One region of the Micromonospora sp. CNZ286 genome, then DNA from elsewhere that is predicted to be linked to it. Evidence: riboswitches for the same ligand, from Rfam matches in the RefSeq annotation. Region 1 holds a riboswitch; each other region holds the start of a gene.
The links. Region 1 has a riboswitch for cyclic di-AMP ahead of FHX31_RS27300 (coiled-coil domain-containing protein). Riboswitches for the same ligand answer to the same signal wherever they lie in the genome.
Positions count from the first base shown of each region.

Region 2: another riboswitch for cyclic di-AMP. It lies ahead of FHX31_RS08955 (C39 family peptidase); the one in region 1 lies ahead of FHX31_RS27300 (coiled-coil domain-containing protein).
Region 3: another riboswitch for cyclic di-AMP. It lies ahead of FHX31_RS29555 (C40 family peptidase); the one in region 1 lies ahead of FHX31_RS27300 (coiled-coil domain-containing protein).
Region 4: another riboswitch for cyclic di-AMP. It lies ahead of FHX31_RS20380 (C39 family peptidase); the one in region 1 lies ahead of FHX31_RS27300 (coiled-coil domain-containing protein).

Region 1 is NZ_JACHIZ010000001.1:6,119,071-6,123,492, reverse strand. It holds gene FHX31_RS27310 (helix-turn-helix transcriptional regulator) at 1-160, opposite strand, end outside; gene FHX31_RS27305 (carbonic anhydrase) at 328-981, shown strand; gene FHX31_RS27300 (coiled-coil domain-containing protein) at 1,039-2,067, opposite strand; cyclic di-AMP (ydaO/yuaA leader) riboswitch at 2,072-2,202, opposite strand; gene FHX31_RS27295 (YibE/F family protein) at 2,357-3,631, opposite strand; gene FHX31_RS27290 (SHOCT domain-containing protein) at 3,795-4,004, opposite strand; gene FHX31_RS27285 (metal-sensitive transcriptional regulator) at 4,131-4,422, opposite strand, start outside.
Region 2 is NZ_JACHIZ010000001.1:1,937,957-1,942,378, reverse strand. It holds gene FHX31_RS32585 (recombinase zinc ribbon domain-containing protein) at 1-261, shown strand, start outside; gene FHX31_RS08955 (C39 family peptidase) at 679-1,479, opposite strand; cyclic di-AMP (ydaO/yuaA leader) riboswitch at 1,689-1,829, opposite strand; gene FHX31_RS08950 (copper resistance CopC/CopD family protein) at 2,824-4,338, shown strand.
Region 3 is NZ_JACHIZ010000001.1:6,565,730-6,570,151, forward strand. It holds gene FHX31_RS29545 (pyridoxamine 5'-phosphate oxidase family protein) at 1-314, opposite strand, end outside; gene dcd (dCTP deaminase) at 393-971, shown strand; gene FHX31_RS29555 (C40 family peptidase) at 1,036-2,067, opposite strand; cyclic di-AMP (ydaO/yuaA leader) riboswitch at 2,081-2,215, opposite strand; gene FHX31_RS29560 (N-acetylmuramoyl-L-alanine amidase) at 2,454-4,422, shown strand, end outside.
Region 4 is NZ_JACHIZ010000001.1:4,679,521-4,683,942, reverse strand. It holds gene FHX31_RS20390 (hypothetical protein) at 1-31, shown strand, start outside; gene FHX31_RS20385 (hypothetical protein) at 167-931, shown strand; cyclic di-AMP (ydaO/yuaA leader) riboswitch at 1,240-1,382, shown strand; gene FHX31_RS20380 (C39 family peptidase) at 1,587-2,429, shown strand; gene FHX31_RS20375 (alpha/beta fold hydrolase) at 2,814-3,560, shown strand; gene FHX31_RS20370 (CDP-glycerol glycerophosphotransferase family protein) at 3,600-4,422, opposite strand, start outside.

The sequences.
Region 1 (4,422 bases):
CCTGGGCCGCCCGCTCGGTCACGCCCACCTCGTCGGCCACGTCCCGCAGCCGGGCGGTGGGGTTGCGCGCGATCGCCAGCAGCACGTGGCCGTGGTTGGTGAGGAAGGTCCAGTTACGGCGGCTCCCGTCCTCAACTGGTGTGGTCGCCATGGTGGTCATGCTATGGCCACGTCCGCCACCTGCCGAATCGGCGCGGTCCGGGGCGGGGCGCCGACGGGAAAGTATGAAATGCGTATCACGAATCTTGACGTGCCCCCAGGTGCGTGTGACCGTGGGTCGCGAGGCCGTTCGGCCTGGTGGTTCCCCAGGTAGACGAGGTGAGGGACATGACGCCGAGCACCCCGGAGCAGGCACTGACCGAACTGCGTGCCGGTAATCACCGGTTCGTCACGGGCGCCCCGCAGCATCCGAATCAGGACGCCGGGCACCGGGCGGCTGTGGCCGACGGCCAGCACCCGTTCGCGGTGATCGTCGGCTGCTCCGACTCGCGGCTCGCCGCCGAGATCATCTTCGACCGCGGTCTCGGTGACCTCTTCGTGGTACGTACCGCCGGGCACACCGCCGGGCCGGAGGTGCTCGGCAGCGTCGAGTACGCCGTCACCGTGCTCGGCACCCCGCTCGTGGTGGTGCTCGGGCACGACTCCTGCGGCGCGGTCCAGGCCGCCCGGGAGGGGGTCCGGACCGGCGCCGCCCCGGCCGGGCACCTGGGCGCTGTGGTGGACGCGGTCTCGCCGAGCCTGCTGCGCGCCGCCCGCCAGGGGGTCGAGGACCTCGACGGCATCATCGACGTCCACATCGCGCAGACCGTGGAGACGCTGCTGGCCCGGTCCGCCGTGCTGGCCGAGCGGGTGGCCGCCGGGCGGTGCACGGTGGTGGGCATGTCGTACCGGCTCGCCGGTGGCGAGGTGCGGACCGTGGCGCAGGCCCCGGCCCCGCTGCCCGCCCCGGCCGCGCCCGCCGACCCGGCGCTGGCGAGCTGACCCGTACGGACGAGAAAAGGGGCCGCCCGAGGGCGGCCCCTTTTCGTGGTGTCCGGGTCAGAGCATCGACATGTGGACGTGGTCGGTGTGGTTCGAGGGTCCGCTGTACGAACTCCAGCCGGTGGCCGGGAACCAGATCTGCCGGTTCCAGATGACGTAGTAGATGCCCAGCCGGTCGGCGTTGCGGATGAGGAAGGCGGCCACCTCGTTGCCGTACCGGCGGGTGTCGTTGTTGTGCCAGGGCGCGAAGCCGCTGTTCTGGAGCGACCAGTCGCACGCCTTGCCCTTGGGGTGCTCCCACGGCCCGCCGGGCCGGTAGCAGCCCACGAAGCGCTTGAAGCCCGCGCGCCGGACCTCCTTGTACGCGTGCAGCGTGCGCGGCGTGACGCAGCCCGAGGTGGTCGGGTCGTCCTCGCTGCACGACTCCGCCTTCCACCCGCCGTCGGCGGTGCGGCCGGGGCCGATCTTGGCGACCGGTGAGGTGGCGGAGACCAGGCCGCCGGTGAAGCCGAGACCGCCGACGAGCTTCAGCGCGCGCTCGGCCTGCACCTTCTCGCGCTCCATCGCGTTCTTCTGCTTCTCCTGCTCGCGCACCTCGGCGTCGAGCGCGATCTTGGCCTGCTCGGCGCGGGTCTTGACCGCGTTGATGGCTGCCAGGCGCTGCGCGTTGAGGAGGTTCAGCTCGTCCAGGGCGTTGACCCGGCGGACGAACGAGTCGGGTGAGTTGCTCTCCAGCAGCATCGCCATCGCGCCCATCCGGCCGGTCCGGTAGGACTGGGCAGCGAGCTGGTTGACCTGCGGGCTGAGCGCTTCGAGCTCGGCCTGTGCCGTCTTCACCTCGGCCGCCAGCCGCCGCTGGCGGTCCTGGGACTTGGCGAGCTTCGCCTTGGCCTGGAGGAAGGCCCGGTTGGCGGCGTCGATCGCCTCGGTGATGAGCGGCGGTTCGCCGTCCTCCTCGTGTCCCGAGGGGTTGCCGGGGGCCGCCGCGGTGGGGGCCGCGGTCGCCGGGGTCGGCCCGGCCAGCACGGCCAGCGAGGCCAGCACGGCCACCACGGGTGTCAGCCAGCGGCGCAGGGGTGCCGTCACAGTGTTCCCTTCCGTCGGCCGCCGACCGGGTTAGCTGACGGGTTCGGGACGGAAGTGGCCCCTACCGCTGTCGCGGATTCACCCCATGTACCTGGTTCCCCGGTTCGCCCGCAGGCGATTGGGCGGCGGCACCGCTGGCGCCGGTGCGCGCCTTCGGCGGTGACCGGCAGCGAGGTTACCTGACAGCACTCCTGAGGATCTACGTCCGGAAGCCGACCATTAGCGAGATTTCGCCGTGGCGCACCGTGACCAGCGTCGCGTTTGAAATCGATGGTCACGCTGCGGAGTGTCACCATGCGGCCTCCGTACTCTTCCCGCCGCCCAGGGCCTCCAGCGCGTCGTCGCGTCCGGCCGGCGGCCGGGCCGCGGGTGGCGCCGGCTCCGCGCCGCGCGAGCGCCGCCCGGCGGTGGTCACGATCGCGGCCAGTCCGGTCGTCAGCGGTACGGCGGCGATCAGGCCGAGCGTCGCCACCGCGCTGCGGACGATCTCCTGGGCGAGGAACTCGCTGGTGAGGATCTCACTCACCGGGCGGGAGTCGGCAACCAGGAGGAGCAGCAGCGGCAGCGAGGCGCCCGCGTACGCCAGCACGATGGTGTTGACGGTGGATGCGATGTGGGCCCGGCCGACCCGGGTCGCCGCCCGGTAGAGCTGCCGCCGGGACAGTCCGGGGTTGGCGTGCGCCAGTTCGGTGACGGTGGCCGCCTGGGTGACTGTGACGTCGTCCAGCACGCCCAGCGAGCCGATGATGATGCCGGCCAGCAGCAGCCCGTGCAGGTCCACGTCGCCCTGGAACATGGACAGCGTGGTGGCGTCCTCGCTGCCGAAGCCGGTCAGGTGGGTGGCGGACGTGGCGAGCAGGCCGAGCACGCCGGTGACCACCAGGCTGCCGAGCGTGCCGAGCACCGCGACCGACGTCTGCGCGGTGATCCCGTGGGTCAGGTAGAGCACCACGAACATGATCAACGCGGCGCCCACGATCGCGACCAGCAGCGGCGGCTGGCCGGCGCCGATGCCCGGCAGCACGAAGCCGAGGAGGATGGCGAAGCTGGCCACCAGGCCGCCGAGCGCGGCGAGCCCGCGCCACCGGCCGAACGCCACGATCGCGGCGGCGAACAGCACCATCAGCCAGATCAGCGGCGTGCCGCGCTGGTGCTCGGCGATGTTGTAGGACTTCACCGCCGGGTCGGCCGGGTCGGTCAGCTCGACCAGGACGACCTCGTCGCCGACCGCGACCCGGGGTGCGCCCGGCCCGGCCGGGATCGGCGTCTCGACCTGCCGGCCCGCGTCCGGGCCCTGCTCGGCGGTGACCGTCACCGTGCCGCAGGGGCCACCCCCGCCCTCCGGGGCCTCCGGGGTCGGTGGGCAGGGCTCGGTGACCACCCGGGTCACGGTGCCGTGGTAGCGGGGGACGTCAGCGCCGCCGACCGGCTCCCGGTCCTGCCCGGGCCAGAGCACCAGCGCCGCGATCACTGTGAGCGCGAACAGCGGCACCACCACGGCGACGAGCAGCCGTCGTACGCCCGGCGGCGCGGCGGGTGCGGGGCGGGTGTGGTCGGCACCCATGGCGTCTCTCCCAACGGTCGCGGCGACGCCTGGTCCGCCGGACCGGTCTGGTCACCGGCCGGCGCGGACGTGTCGACCACGTCCGGGTCGTCGCCCGGCCATGGTAGGCAGCCCGGCCGGCCGCTCCCGGGCGGCGCGACCGGTGACGCGCGCCCCGCTCGGGTCAGGCCAGGCCCGCCCGGCGCCGCCGGTACTCGTCCTCGTCGATCTCGCCGCGGGCGTACCGCTCGTCCAGGATGCGCCGGGCCGTCGTCGGGCCCAGGTACTGCGGGTCGGTCCACCGCACGGCCGCCCAGACGAGCCCCGCCAGCACCCCGAGCACCAGCAGAGACCAGATCCACATCCAGCCCATCATCGGGCTCTGCCACATCATCGGGCCGCCCTCCGTCCGTCGCCGCGGGTCCGCCGGTCCGGCCTGCCCGCCACTTCGACGGTACGTCCGCCCGGGCGCGTCGGCACGGGTCGATGTGCCCTGGTCCCGAGGGCCGGAGGTCCCCGCTCAGCCGCGCTTCATCAGGCGCCCGACGGCGGCCATCATCTCGGTCGCCATCTCGTCGGCCCGGCCCTCGGCGGCGCCCTCGTGCATGCAGTGCCGGGCGTGGCCGTCGAGCAGGCCCAGGCCGACCTTGTCCAGCGCCGCCTGGATGGCCGAGATCTGGGTCAGCACGTCGATGCAGTAACGGTCGTCCTCGACCATCTTCTCGATGCCACGGACCTGGCCCTCGATCCGGCGGAGCCGGGCGAGGAGTTGGTCCTTGCTGGCGGTGTAGCCCCGGGTCGGGCTGGACGGC
Region 2 (4,422 bases), 4.2 Mb from region 1:
CTGGAATCCCACTGGATCAACCAGCGTCCGGGCTACCGATGCCGCCAAGGCCACACCAGCACCCAACAGCCCACCAACGGCCGACGCAAGATGCTCTACCTCAGGGAAGACCACATCATCGCGCGACTGATGGGACATCCCGGCCTCGCCAGCGACGCCCAGAACCCGCATGACCTGGCCGCGCTCCTGCACAGAAACAAGATCAGCATCATCTGCGATCAGGAACGATGTACACCGACCACAGGAGCCTCAGGCAAGTGAGCCCGTTCAACCCATGATCAATATGTGGAGATGTTGTGTCCGAGGGATTCGGACACAAAGTCACGGCACCCATGCTCAGCATGGGTGCTCATGCCGTAATCCTATAGCAGCGAGCGGCACTATGGAGTTTCCCGTGTCGGCGTCATGCCGTTATCGGTGACGCACCAAAGTCCACAGAGGGGCTGGTTCGGATTTCGCGCCGGCGGCCCCGGCCTGGCCAACCCACCCGGCATGCTGGACCTGTACGTGTTCGCCCCTGCCCGCCGCGTCGGGCGGCACCTAACCTGACCGCACAAGATGATCGGCTGAGCCATACCAGAGGGCGCACGACGTGCCGTCCTGCCTGCTACTGGGCGCGAACCGAAAGGCGACGGGCACCGGCTCGAACGAGCCGGTGCCCGAGGGCCGGAGATGGGATCAGGCGGAGTAGCCGCGGGTGGCCATCCAGTTCGCCAGGTCGATGGTGGTCATCCAGTAGGCGGCCATGTTCGGGTCGGCGGAGTCGGCGATCCGCACCGTCCGGCCGTCGTCCTTATATCCGACCACGGCGATGTAGTGGCCGCCGGGGAAGGAGTGCCAGCCGCCGTCTGTATCGGTCGCGGAGCCGACGGTGTTGGCGACCACGGCACGGCCGTCGGTGATGGCGGTGACCACGTCGGCCTGGAGCTGGTCGATCTGCGCCGGCGTCGCGGCCTGGCCCGGGATCATGTGCGTCCGGTACGGGTTGCCCTTGACCATCTGGTTGAGCCCGCGAGTGGTGTCCTCCGCCGAGTTGGTGCCGTTCTCGCCAGCGTTCAGCGGGGCGACCATCGCGTCCTGGGTGGTCTCGACGCCGCTCGCGCTGAGCGCGTTGCGCACAGCGGCCGGGCCGCAGTTCCAGTAGGCAGTCTGCGCCTCGTAGGTGTGGTCGAGGACCTTGGTCGACGGAGGCTTCGGCCTCGCCTTCTTGGTCACGTCCGGGTCGGTCGTGGCCCTGTCCTTCGCTGACGGCGACGGCTCGGCGGCGACGCGAGCCTCGCCGCGGGTGGCGACATCACCGAGCCGCGGAGCCAGCCCGGCGGCGGTGTTCCCCTGGCGGACGGGCGCGTTGTGATCGGTGGCGGCCAGCGCCGTGCCGACGCCGCTGGCGAGCACGAGCGCCGCGGCGGAGCCGGCGATGATCTTGTACGGGCGCTCGGTCACAAGACGCCGCAGCTGACGCTTCATGTGGTGCTTCATGTGTTCCTCCACGGGCTGGAGCGGCACAGGCCGGCCCGACGCGCGGAGGAACTCACGCACGTTGTGACTGGGCGGGGTGCCGCGGGGATGGGGAGCGCCCGGTGGGCCGGGCTGGGGGGCAGTTGCCGGGACTCACAGTCAGGCGAGTGTCGGCACCGCGATGCCGTGGAGGCGTGGGGAGTATCGGGAGGTGTTTCGCACGAGGCTGGCACTCCTTCCGTGGCCGCCTACCGGGTTAGCTGACGGATTCGGGCGGGAAGTACGCCCTACCGCGGGCCGTGGCTCGCGGATTCACCCCGGTGTTGCCTGGGTCCCCGGTTCATGAGATCACGATTAGGCGGGTCGGAGCGGCGTCGCCACTTGCGATCGGAAACCGCACCGGACGCGCCGACATTACCGGTGGGTACGTCGTATGCCAAGGGCTCCCACCTGCATAAGCCTCGAACATCGCTACTCTGATCGGAACCTCCAGTTACTCATGCCACTCAATGGGACGAGCAGTTATAGCGGAACCCTCGGGACGTAACCGGACATCGGAATGCTGTTGGCGCTCAATTGCTTGGCCGATCGCCGCATACTCACCCGAATGGCCGTTTCCTGGGCGGCCGTACGTAGCCCCACACCAATTTCAGTCACAATTCAGCAAACCCGGGCCGGCAGCAGCGGCGGTAGTGGTGGTACGGGCCGAGGCCGCGCGCAGACACAAGTCAGTGCGAGCTCCCCGTTACCGCACAGGCGTTCATGGAGATGAAGTTGGCGGCGCTCGTGACACCCGGCAGTCAGCCCGCGCAGACCGCGGGTAGCTCGACGTTCGAATGTCGACGTGGCTTCGACGAAAATCAACCCAATCCCGGCGGGCGGCGTAAGGCCGGATCGCCGCCCTGCCGACGGTTGGGCGCGCGCCGCGCGAAGCAAGTGGGAACCGCGTACGAGAGCATGATCGTCGCGCTGATCGCGGTGGCCCGCTTCAAAATCCGTCACCGCGGGGCCACAGAGCGACCCGACCACGGCCGACCGGGACCGCGGCAATGCCTCGCACCACTCCCGGCGCAGTCCGTCGCCGTTGCGAGTCGGCGATGCCACCATGCTGGCGCTCTCCCCCAACCTGACTTTCTGGATCGTCGAAGCTGACCCGCCCCTACTAAGGGCGGGTAGTAGTTGACCTAGGATGGCGACCGCACCACGTGGGAGCGATGTGTGGGCACCGGCCCGCGCCTCCTTGGCGGAAGGATCAACAGTGCCTTTCCAGCGGCGTCGCCGGGCGGCCTGACCTTGCTTGCTGCATCGCCGGGTCTCGCATGTCCTCAGTCGCCAGCACGTCGCGCCGCGCGCTGGGCAATTCGGGTGTGGCTGGCGCTGTTTCCCGCCCTCATCGTGGCCCTCGGGTTCGCTTCCCCTGCGGCCGCACATTTCAAGCTGCTCCGGGCCGTTCCGGCCGACGGCGCGCGGATCGACGGCGCCGTCCAGGAAATCCGGCTGACGCTCAGCGCCGCCGGCACGCCCACAGGAGCGGGATTCAAGCTTTCCGACGGCAACGGCATCGGCCTACCGGCCGCCAGCCACACGCCCGACGGAGGCCGAACGTGGCTGGTCCACCCGACCGCTCGCCTGACCACCGGCACGTTCAAGCTGCGATGGAGCGTCGCGGCCCCGGACGCCCACCCCCTGACGGGTGTCATCACGTTTACGGTGGCCTCGCCTCCCCCGACGCCCGGAACGGCCGCTAAACCCCAGGCAACAGCCAGCCCGCACGGACATGCCGGCCATGGTGGGCCAGGTGTGCCCCCGGCTTCGCCGTCGGCACACGCGGGAGGACACGCTGTTGGCCACACCGCCGACGCGGAACAGGCGCCGGTGCGGTTTGTCGGCGCCGTCGGGCGTTGGCTTTCCTACGGGGCGATCCTGCTCGGTGTCGGTGGTCTTGTCTTCGCGTTGACCACACTGGTCGGCACACGCAGTGACATCCGGGTGGTGCAGATCTGGGTGCGGACGGCGGGGCTGGCGGTGGCGGCTGGAGCGGCCTTTGAGCTGGTTGCACTCGCGGCGGTCTTCAGCGAGCAGGGCACCTTCGCCTCGGCGGCCAGCGCCTCGTCGGTGACCGCCCTCAGCCAGACACCGGTGGCCGCCGGCCTGGTCCTGCGACTCACCGGTGCGGCCGGTCTGCTCGTGTCCGGTTCACTCGAAGCGGCGCTGATTCGGGGCCGGCACGCGGTCGGGCGTCACTCCGTTCCGACCGTCGCAGCGATACCCACCGACTCCCGGAACCTGGTGACGGCTGCCGCCGTCAGCGCGGCCGGCGACGGCGTTCAGCGGGTGCGAGCGCGACCGGTGCGGCCTGTGCTCATGGCGGTCACCGTGGCACTGCTGCTGGGTTCCTTTCTGGTCGATGGGCACACCGTCACCGCGGAACCTCGGGCCGTCGTCGTGGCGGCCGATTTCGCCCACACCATTGCCGCCGCGGTGTGGGTCGGCGGAGTTCTTCTCCTGGCTGCCCTGTTGCTGAGCCGCGCCCGCCTCGGCGTACCGACGGGTGCCGCCGAAATGGCGGTGCGATTCTCCATACCGGCCACCGCCGCGGTAGCGCTCACGGGTGTCGCTGGCGTCGCGTTGACCCTGCTGATCCTGGAACGGCCGGGCCATCTCGTGACCACCGACTGGGGGCGGGTGCTTCTCGTCAAGGTCGCCCTGGTGGCGGCTGTTGCCCTCGTCGGGCTGTACAACAGCCGGCGCGTCGTGCCCAGGCTGGATGACCGCGCGATGGACGCCACTTATCAGCTACGCCGCACTGTCCTGGTCGAGGCGTTGCTGATGGTCGCCGTCGTGCTGGTCACCGCGATCCTCGTCAACGCCGAGACGTAGTCGGCAGCAGCGCGTGACAGGAGTCGAGGGCACCTCACCGCCAGGGCCGCCTCGCGTGGGTCGGGCGCTGATCGTATGAATGCG
Region 3 (4,422 bases), 450 kb from region 1:
CGGGCCACCGTGGCGGGGTCGGTCACCGGCCGGGCGCGGCCTGCGACGTACGCCTCGTCGTCGCTCTCCTCCGGCGGGAACGAGTGCAGCGCGTAGCGGCCGTCGCGTTCGAGGTCGCGGCGCTTCGGCGAGTCGATGACGAAGCACCAGAGGCCGTCGGCGGTGAACACCGGGGAGACCGGGTGGACCCGGGGGCCACCGTCGGCGCGGACCGTGGCGAGGTAGCCGAAGCCCGGCCCGTACTGCTGCATCAGGAGGCGGATCTCGTCGGCGAGGCGGGGCTCGTCGGCGGCGAATTCGGACCAGGAAGCCATGTGGACACTCTATCGAACACGTGTACGAAGATGTAGTGCGACACGCAGGTCACCGGCACCTGTCGCTATGGTGTTCCGATGCTGCTCTCCGACCGCGACCTGGTCTCCGAGATCAAGGCCGGCACGCTCGCGCTGGAGCCCTTCGAGCCCACGCTGGTGCAGCCGTCGAGCATCGACGTACGCCTGGACCGGCTGTTCCGGGTCTTCAACAACCACCTCTACACGCACATCGACCCGTCGATCCAGCAGGACGACCTGACCTCGATGGTGGAGGTGCCGGAGGGGCAGCCGTTCGTGCTGCACCCGGGCGAGTTCGTGCTCGCCTCCACCCTTGAGGTGATCTCGCTGGGTGACCAGCTCGCCGGCCGGCTGGAGGGCAAGTCGAGCCTCGGGCGGCTGGGGCTGCTGACCCACTCGACCGCCGGCTTCATCGACCCGGGTTTCTCCGGTCACGTCACGCTGGAGCTGTCGAACGTGGCGAACCTGCCGATCACGCTCTGGCCGGGCATGAAGATCGGCCAGCTCTGCATCTTCCGGCTCTCCTCGCCGGCCGAGCACCCGTACGGCTCGGCCGTCTACGGGTCGCGTTACCAGGGGCAGCGCGGACCGACGCCGAGCCGGTCCTGGCAGAGCTGGCGCACCTGGCCGACCCGCTGACGGCGCCCACAGTTGTTAATAGGGGCCCCCTCCTCTACCGGAGGCGTTAAGAGGGGGCCCTTCCTTACACCCGGCCGTAGCTGTTGATGTCGCCGTCGTCGACCCGCTTCATGGTGATGGGCTTGCCGGACTGGGAGGCGTGCACCACCCAGCCGTCGCCCACGTACATCGCCACGTGGTGCAGGTCGCTGTAGTAGAAGACGAGGTCACCGGCGCGCAGCTCGGCCCGGCTCACCCGCTTCGTCATGCCGTGCTGCTGGCGCGCGTTGTGCGGCAGCGAGACACCGCCCTTGGCCCAGGCCGCCATGGTCAGGCCCGAGCAGTCGAAGTGATCCGGCCCGGCCGCGCCCCACACGTAGATCTTGCCGATCTGGGCGCAGGCGAACTTGACCGCCGCTCCGGCCGCGCCACCGGGGTAACCGGCGGGGCAGGGCGCCGGGCGCAGCGGGCCGCCGCCACCGTTGCCGTACACCTTGAGCCGCAGCTTCTGCAGCCGGGCGATCTCGGCGTCGATCTGCTTCTTCTTCGCCGCGAGCTGGGCCTCGGTACGCGCCAGTCCGGCGATCATCTCGTCCAGCGGCTTCTTCTTCGCCGCCAGTTCGTCGCGCAGCGCGGCGACGGAGCGCACCTGCTCGTGCTGGCGGTGGGCGAAGCGGTCGAGCAGTTCCAGGCCGTTGACCAGGTCACCGGGTGAGCGGCTGCCCAGCAGCGCGTTGACGGTGGAGAGGTTGTCACCCTTGTAGGCGTCGGCGGCGAGTCCGCCGACCTGGCCGAGCGCGGCGTCCACCCGGGCCTGGAGGGGTGCGATCTGCCGGCCGAGCGCGTCAGCCTGCTTGCGCCGCGCGGCGAGCTGCTCACGTACGGCGTTGACCTGTTCGATGACCGGTTCGAGTTTGTTCCAGTCGCGGTCGATCTGCGCCTCGATCTCGGCGACCGAGGGTTCGGCGTGTGCCGCCGTGGCGCCGCCGGTCAGGACGACTGCGGTGCCGACGAGGGCGGCGAGGGCTGTGGTGAAGCGGGACCAGCGGGTACGCGGCACAGCCGTGGAGCGGTCGACCGACCGGCTCGACGACGGCCGCGGGGCATGGAGTGCCACCGGGCGTCCGTACTCCTTCTTCCGTACCGCCTACCGGGTTAGCTGACGGATTCGGGCGGGAAGGGAGCCGCCCTACCGCATCGCTGCGGATTCACCCCAGGTACCTGGTTCCCCGGCTCGCCCGGAGGCGACTCGGCGGTGTCGGACCGTCACCGACCGGGTTGGACGGTGAGACGTGCGGCCGACGATTCACCAGAGTAGGGACCACCGTTATCGATCCGCAACTTCCAGCGCCGTGACACTCCGTACGCGATGAGGCGCCGCACCCCGGTCGGAGGTGAAATTTTCTTTCAAGGCTGATTACTCACTGGAAAGGTATTGACCCTCGCGGGTGTGCGGAGTGAGGGTGGAAACGCAGTGACCCCCATCCCTGTCCAGGAGGTTCGATGCACCTCTCCGCCCCGCCGTCGGGCAGACGGATACTGCTCGCCGCCGCAGTGGCGACAGCCACCGCGCTGGCGACGACCGGCCCGGTGACCGCCGCGCCGGACACGTCCGCGCCCGCGAGCGACCGGCAACAACAATACGCCGCCGCCGCGGCCGAGTACGGCGTACCGCAGAACGTGCTGCTCGGTGTCTCCTATCTGGAGTCCCGCTGGGACACCCACACCGGGCAGCCGAGCACCAGCGGCGGCTACGGCCCGATGCACCTGACCGACGCCGCGCACATCCTCGCCATGCCGGGCAGCGCCCACGTCGACGAGGACGAGGACCCGCGCGGCGACGACTCCCGCCCGCTGAAGCTCGATCCGGCCACCGCGGCCGCACCGGAGCGGGAGACCCCGCTGCCGCCCGCCTCGCTCCAGACGCTCGACGCCGCCGCCGCGCTCACCGGGCTCGACGCGGGCACGCTGCGCACCGACCCGGCCGCGAACATCCGCGGTGGCGCCGCGCTGCTGGCGTCGTACCAGAAGGCTCTGGGTGGGCCGGTCGGCGCCGGCACCGACCCGGCGGCCTGGTACGGCGCGGTGGCCCGGTACTCCGGCGCGGACACCTCCGACGCCGCGGCGGCCTTCGCCGACGAGGTCTACGACCAGCTCGGCCAGGGCGCCAGCCGCACCACCGACGACGGCCAGCGGGTCACGCTCGCCGCCACCGCCGCGAAGCCGGACCGTTCCCGCCTGGCCCGACTCGGCCTGCGCAACGCCGAGCGGCCGGACGGGCTGGAGTGCCCGGTACGGCTGGCCTGCGAGTGGATCCCCGCGCCCTACGAGCAGCTCAGCGACGACCCGGGCGACTACGGCAACCACGACCTGGGCGACCGGCCGAAGCAGCAGAAGATCGAGTACATCGTCATCCACGACACCGAGGGCTACTTCGGCCCGAGCGTCGACCTGGTGAAGCGGGCCGACTACCTGGGCTGGCACTACACGCTGCGCTCGGTGGACGGCTACATCGCCCAGCACATCAAGACCAAGGACGTCGGCTGGCACGCCGGCAACTGGTACGTCAACGCCAAGTCCATCGGCCTGGAGCACGAGGGCTTCGCCGGTCAGGGCACCTGGTACACCGAGGCGATGTACCGCACCTCCGCCAAGCTGGTGCGTCACCTGGCGCTGAAGCTCGGCATCCCGATGGACCGGCAGCACATCATCGGCCACGACAACGTGCCCGGCATCACCGCCGCCAACGTGGGCGGCATGCACTGGGATCCGGGACCGTACTGGGACTGGTCGCACTACTTCGACCTCATGAAGGCGCCGTTCCGCAGCACCGGCACGCCCCGTACCGGCCTGGTCACCATCGACCCGGACTTCGCCACCAACCGGCCGGCGTTCTTCGGCTGCAACCAGCAGCCGCCGGGCGTCCCGACGCCCCGGCCGCCGGCGCAGCCGTGCCCGTCGCGCGGCTCCTCGTCGGTGATCCTGCGGACCGCGCCGAGCCCGGACGCCCCGCTCGTCAACGACCTCGGGCTGCGCCCGGACGGCGCGCCGGACACCATGTACATCTCCGACCACGGCGCCCGCGCCTCCGCCGGTCAGACGTACGCGCTCGCCGGCCGCCAGGGCGACTGGACGGCGATCTGGTACCTCGGTCAGAAGGCGTGGTTCCTCAACCCGGCCTCCGCGCCGACGGCCAAGTGGGCCACCGGCTTCGTCGTGACGCCGCGGCCCGGCAAGGCCACCATCCCGGTGTACGGGCGGGCCTACCCGGAGCAGGCCGCCTACCCGGACACCATCCCGTACCAGACCATCTCGCCGCTTCAGTACACGTTCGCCGCCGGCCAGCGGTACGCGGTGGGCGGGGTGCTGCCCGGCGAGTACTACCGGGCGGTCTCGTTCGACGGTTCGGCACCGGGTGACCGGACCGTGGTCCGCGGCGAGAACCGCTACGTGCAGGTCCAGTTCGGTCACC
Region 4 (4,422 bases), 1.4 Mb from region 1:
GGCCGGCCCGCGGGCACCGCCCGCCCGCTGACCCGCTCACGGGCCGCGCCCGTTCTCCGCACCCACCGCACGTCATCCCCGCACCCGCCCCGGCGGCTCTTCACCGGCCCGCCCCGGCGAGGTCGTGCGGGTCCTCCCGCCAGGTCCTTCCCGTGAGGTGCCGACCATGTCGCAGACCGCTCTGTACCACTTCCTCACCTCCGTGCCCGAGGCCGCCGCCATCTGGTCCTTCCTCCTGCTGCTCGCCTTGGGCCTGCTCGCCGCGCTCGTCGCCCGGCCCGAACGCAACCCCGCGCCGGAGACCGCACCCGAGCCGCCCGACGCCGACGCCGCCCGCCGCGACGACCTGATCCGGTACGCCGAGGAGGTGGCGGTTGCCGCCGCCGGGGCTGCCCAGACGGCCCGTCGCCGCCGGGAGCAGTGGCTGGCCGCGCAGGACGAGGCGGACCGGGCCTGGACCGCGTACGACGAGGCGGACGCCGCCGCCCGCCGCCTCGCCGGCGCCGCCGCGCTGGCCGCGCCCCGCACGCCACGAACCCCTGCGGAGTACGCGGCCCGTGAGCGCTGGCTGCGCCACGCCGCCATGACGGCGCACTGGCGGGGCGACCTGACCGCCCGTCAGCTCGCCGACGTGCTGGCGCGCCGCAACGGGTGGGATCCGCGCCGGCACCCGGCCGAGCAGGAGATCGTGCTGGCCCGCACCGTCAGGGACGGGCGCCGGGCCGGATGGGAGAGCGCCGCCGCGCGGGAGCGGGCGGCCTGGCGGGACGCGGAACTGGCCGCCGAGGCCGCCCGGACACTCGCCGCCGAGGCGTACGCGGCCACCGTGGCGCTGCGGCCCGCCCCGGCGTACCGGAGCGCGATGGCGAGCGCCCAGCCGGTGCCCGCGACGGTCCGTAACGCCCGCTGGCGCCCGGCCCGGGTCGGCTGAGACGGCCGTCTCGACCGAATCGTTACCCGGAACGTGGTGAGCCCGGTCACCCGGTTCACCGAAACGGGCGCCGGGCGCAGAACGGGTCATCGAGTATCGCGATTGCCGGCCGGGTGGTCGCCGTCTGTCCGCTTTCCGCCACCGGGCGCCGTCGAAACTGCTTGTCCCATTGAGTGAAGTCAGTAACCGGGTGTTCCGAAATCCGTTACCACGGATCACGTTTACGCAGGTGGGAGCGCTTGGCAGGGGGCATACCCACCGGTAGTGTCGGCGCGTCCGATGCGGTAATCGATCGCCGACGGCGACGCCGCACCGACCCGCCTAATCGTGTTCCACGAACCGGGGACCCATGAGCACCATCGGGGTGAATCCGCGAGCCCACGGCCCGCGGTAGGGCGTACTTCCCGCCCGAATCCGTCAGCTAACCCGGTCGGCGGCCACGGAAGGAGTACCCCGCGTGCCCACCCCTCGATCGTCCCCCCGCCTCCACGGCGAAGCGGTGCCCGCGCGCGCCTGACGCGCGACCGGCAACCGCCCTCTGGGCGCCCGGCATCACGGGCGTTCCCGATCCCCCGGCCATCCGGCCCCGCCAGCACGTGTGAGTTCCTCCGCGTGCCGGGCCGGCGTGTGCCGCTCACGCCCCGTGGAGGATTTCGTGAAGCACCACCTGAAGCGTCAGCTGCGACGGATCGTCACCGAACGCCCGTACCAGATCATCGCCGGATCGGCCGCCGCGCTCGTGCTGGCCGCCGGCGCCGGCACCGTCGCCACCGCCGGTGACGACGCCCCGGTCCAGGAGAACACCGCCGCGGTCGCCGACCTCGGCGCCGCCCGCCTCGGCGAGCAGCCCGCCAGCCGCAGCGAGGCCCGCATCGCCGTACCGCAGGCATCGCCCAGCGCCTCCGCCACGCCCAGCGCGTCGCCGAGCGCCTCCCCGTCCGCGAAGGCCGCTGCCGACCCGGACACCACGCCCAAGGCCAAGCCGAAGCCGCCGTCGAGCAAGTCGCTCGACTACGACTACCAGGCGCAGATCAACTACTTCTACTGCGGCCCGGCCGCCGTGCGCAACGCGCTCAGCGCCGCCGGCATCGAGCGCAGCCAGGACGCGCTCGCCGGCCCCCTCGGCACCACCGAGATGGGCACCAACTCGGCCGAGGACACCACCCGTGTGCTCAACCAGCAGGTCAAGGGCAACCCGTACCGGACCCGCATGATTCCCGGCTCGGCCACCCCGGCCCAGATGGACCGCCTCCAGGCCGACGTGGTCGAGGCGATCAGCAACGGCCGCGGGGTCGTCGCGAACGTCGCCGGTACGGCCACCGACACCAACGGCGGCTGGCACTCGTTCCCTGGTGGCCACTACGTCGCGGTGGTCGGCTACAAGGACGACGGCCGGACCGTACGGATCGCCGACTCGGCCGACCCGTCGCTGCCCTCGTACTGGATCACCACGATCGACCTGGCGCACTGGATCGCCAGCCGCGGCTACTCCGCCTGACCGTCCCGCACACCCGAAGGCCGGCACCCCACCCCGGGGTGCCGGCCTTCCCTGTCCCGCCCTCCCTCGCCCCCGTCCCCGCCCCGCCCGGCCCTGGCGCGGCCCTCACGCCGCCTTGGCGCGCCGATCTTGGACTTGTGGCGCCCAGTTTGTCTGGCTCGCCCGCTATGGAAGGTGCCACAACTCCAAGATCGACGGTGGGGGGAGTGTGGGCGGCCGGAGCCGGGGCGAGGGGGCGCCAGGGGCGAGGACGGCGCGGGGCGAGGGCCGCGCGCGGGGGCGAGGGCGGACCGGGGGCGGGGTGTGGGCGAGCCGGGGCGAGGGTGGGGCGGGTCGGCGGGTTCGGTCTCGCGTGTCCGGGGCGGGCGGTGGCAGACTGCGCCAATGGGCGATGCGACGGGGAAGCGGCACCTGATTCTCCTGCACGGCATGGGTGCCACAGGCGAGGTGTGGCTGCCCTGGGCGCCGCTGCTGGAACGCCGCTGGCCCGGCCGCTGGCTCGCCCCCGACCTGGCGGGTCACGGCTGGTCGCCGCCGCTCGACGGCTACTCGTTCGAGGCCCTGGCCCAGCGCGTGGTCGACGGGCTCGGCCCGGTCCGGCTCGGCCCCGAGGACCGGCTGGTGCTGCTCGGGCACTCGCTCGGCGGGGTGGTGGCGCTGGCGCTCGCGGCCCGGCAGCGAGGGCTTCCGGTCGACGCGGTGGTGGGGCTCGGCATCAAGGCGGTCTGGTCCCCGGCCGAGCTGGCGAAGTCGGCGGAACTGGCCGCCCGGCCGGTCACCTGGTTCGCCACCCGTGACGAGGCGGCCCGCCGCTACCTGCGCGTGTCCGGGCTCGCCGGGCTGTTCGCCCCGGACCATCCGGTGGTGGAGGCGGGGCTGCGGCGGGAGGACGGCCGCTGGCGGCTCGCCATGGACCCGGCGGCGTTCGCGGTCGGGGAGCCCCGGCTGCCGGTGCTGCTGGCCGCCACCGATGTGCCGGTGCTGCTGGCCCGGGGCGAGCTGGACCCGATGGTGACCGACGCGCAGCTCAAGGAACTGGGCGTGCCGGTGGCCACGCTGCCCGGGCTGGGCCACAACGCGCACGTCGAGGACCCGGCGGCGGTGCTCGCCCTGCTCGACCCGTACCTCTGAGCGGGGGCGAGCCGGCCCGCGACGGGCCGGCTCGCGTTTCTAGCCGGCCGCGCGCGGCCCCGGGACCGCCCAGTCGGGTTCCAGCTCCCGGCGGGCGGCGGACAGGAACGCCTCGGCGTAGGCGTCGGCGGGGAAGTCGCCCAGGTAGCGGGTCCGCGCCGTCCAGCGCTGTGCCGCCTTCGGGTCGGCGTCGAGCAGGTCGGTGAGCACCTCGTCCACGTTGGACATGTCACGCCGCAGCACGTAGCCGGACGCCGCGAGCGGGAACCGCTCGACGAAGTGCTCGCCGTCGGCGCCGGTGTCGGTGACCGCGTACGGCTTGCCGGAGTAGAGCCAGTCGGAGATGACCCCTGACACGTCGGAGACCAGCGCGTCGGCGCGGTTGACGCACTCGGTGAGCGTCAGCTCGCGGGCCGCGGCGGCGCCCCACAGGTGCGGCCGGCCGGTCTTCGCCCGGTCCGCGGCGAGCAGTTCGGTGAGCCGGGCGAACTGGCGGGCCGAGGCCGGGTTCTTGCCGGTGTACGGGTGGGCGCGCAGGATCACCGCGGCGCCCCTGTCGATCAACCGGCGGATCAGCGTCTCGGCCACCGGCAGCGAGCAGTAGTTCGCGTCGGCGTGGTGCCCGGTCCAGGTCGGGGTGTAGAGGACCGTGGGGTGCGCCGCCGAGGTGACCGGCTCCCGGCGTACCTCGATCGCCTCGACCTGGGGCCGGCCGACCACGACGAACTTGTCGGCGGGGATCTCCACGCCGGCGCGGGCGTACCTGTCGATCGCGGCCTGCCCGGCCACGAAGATCTTGTCGAAGATGGCCGAGACCGGGTTGGCGCTGGGGGCCTTGTCGCTGTCGCCGTGGTGCAGCTGC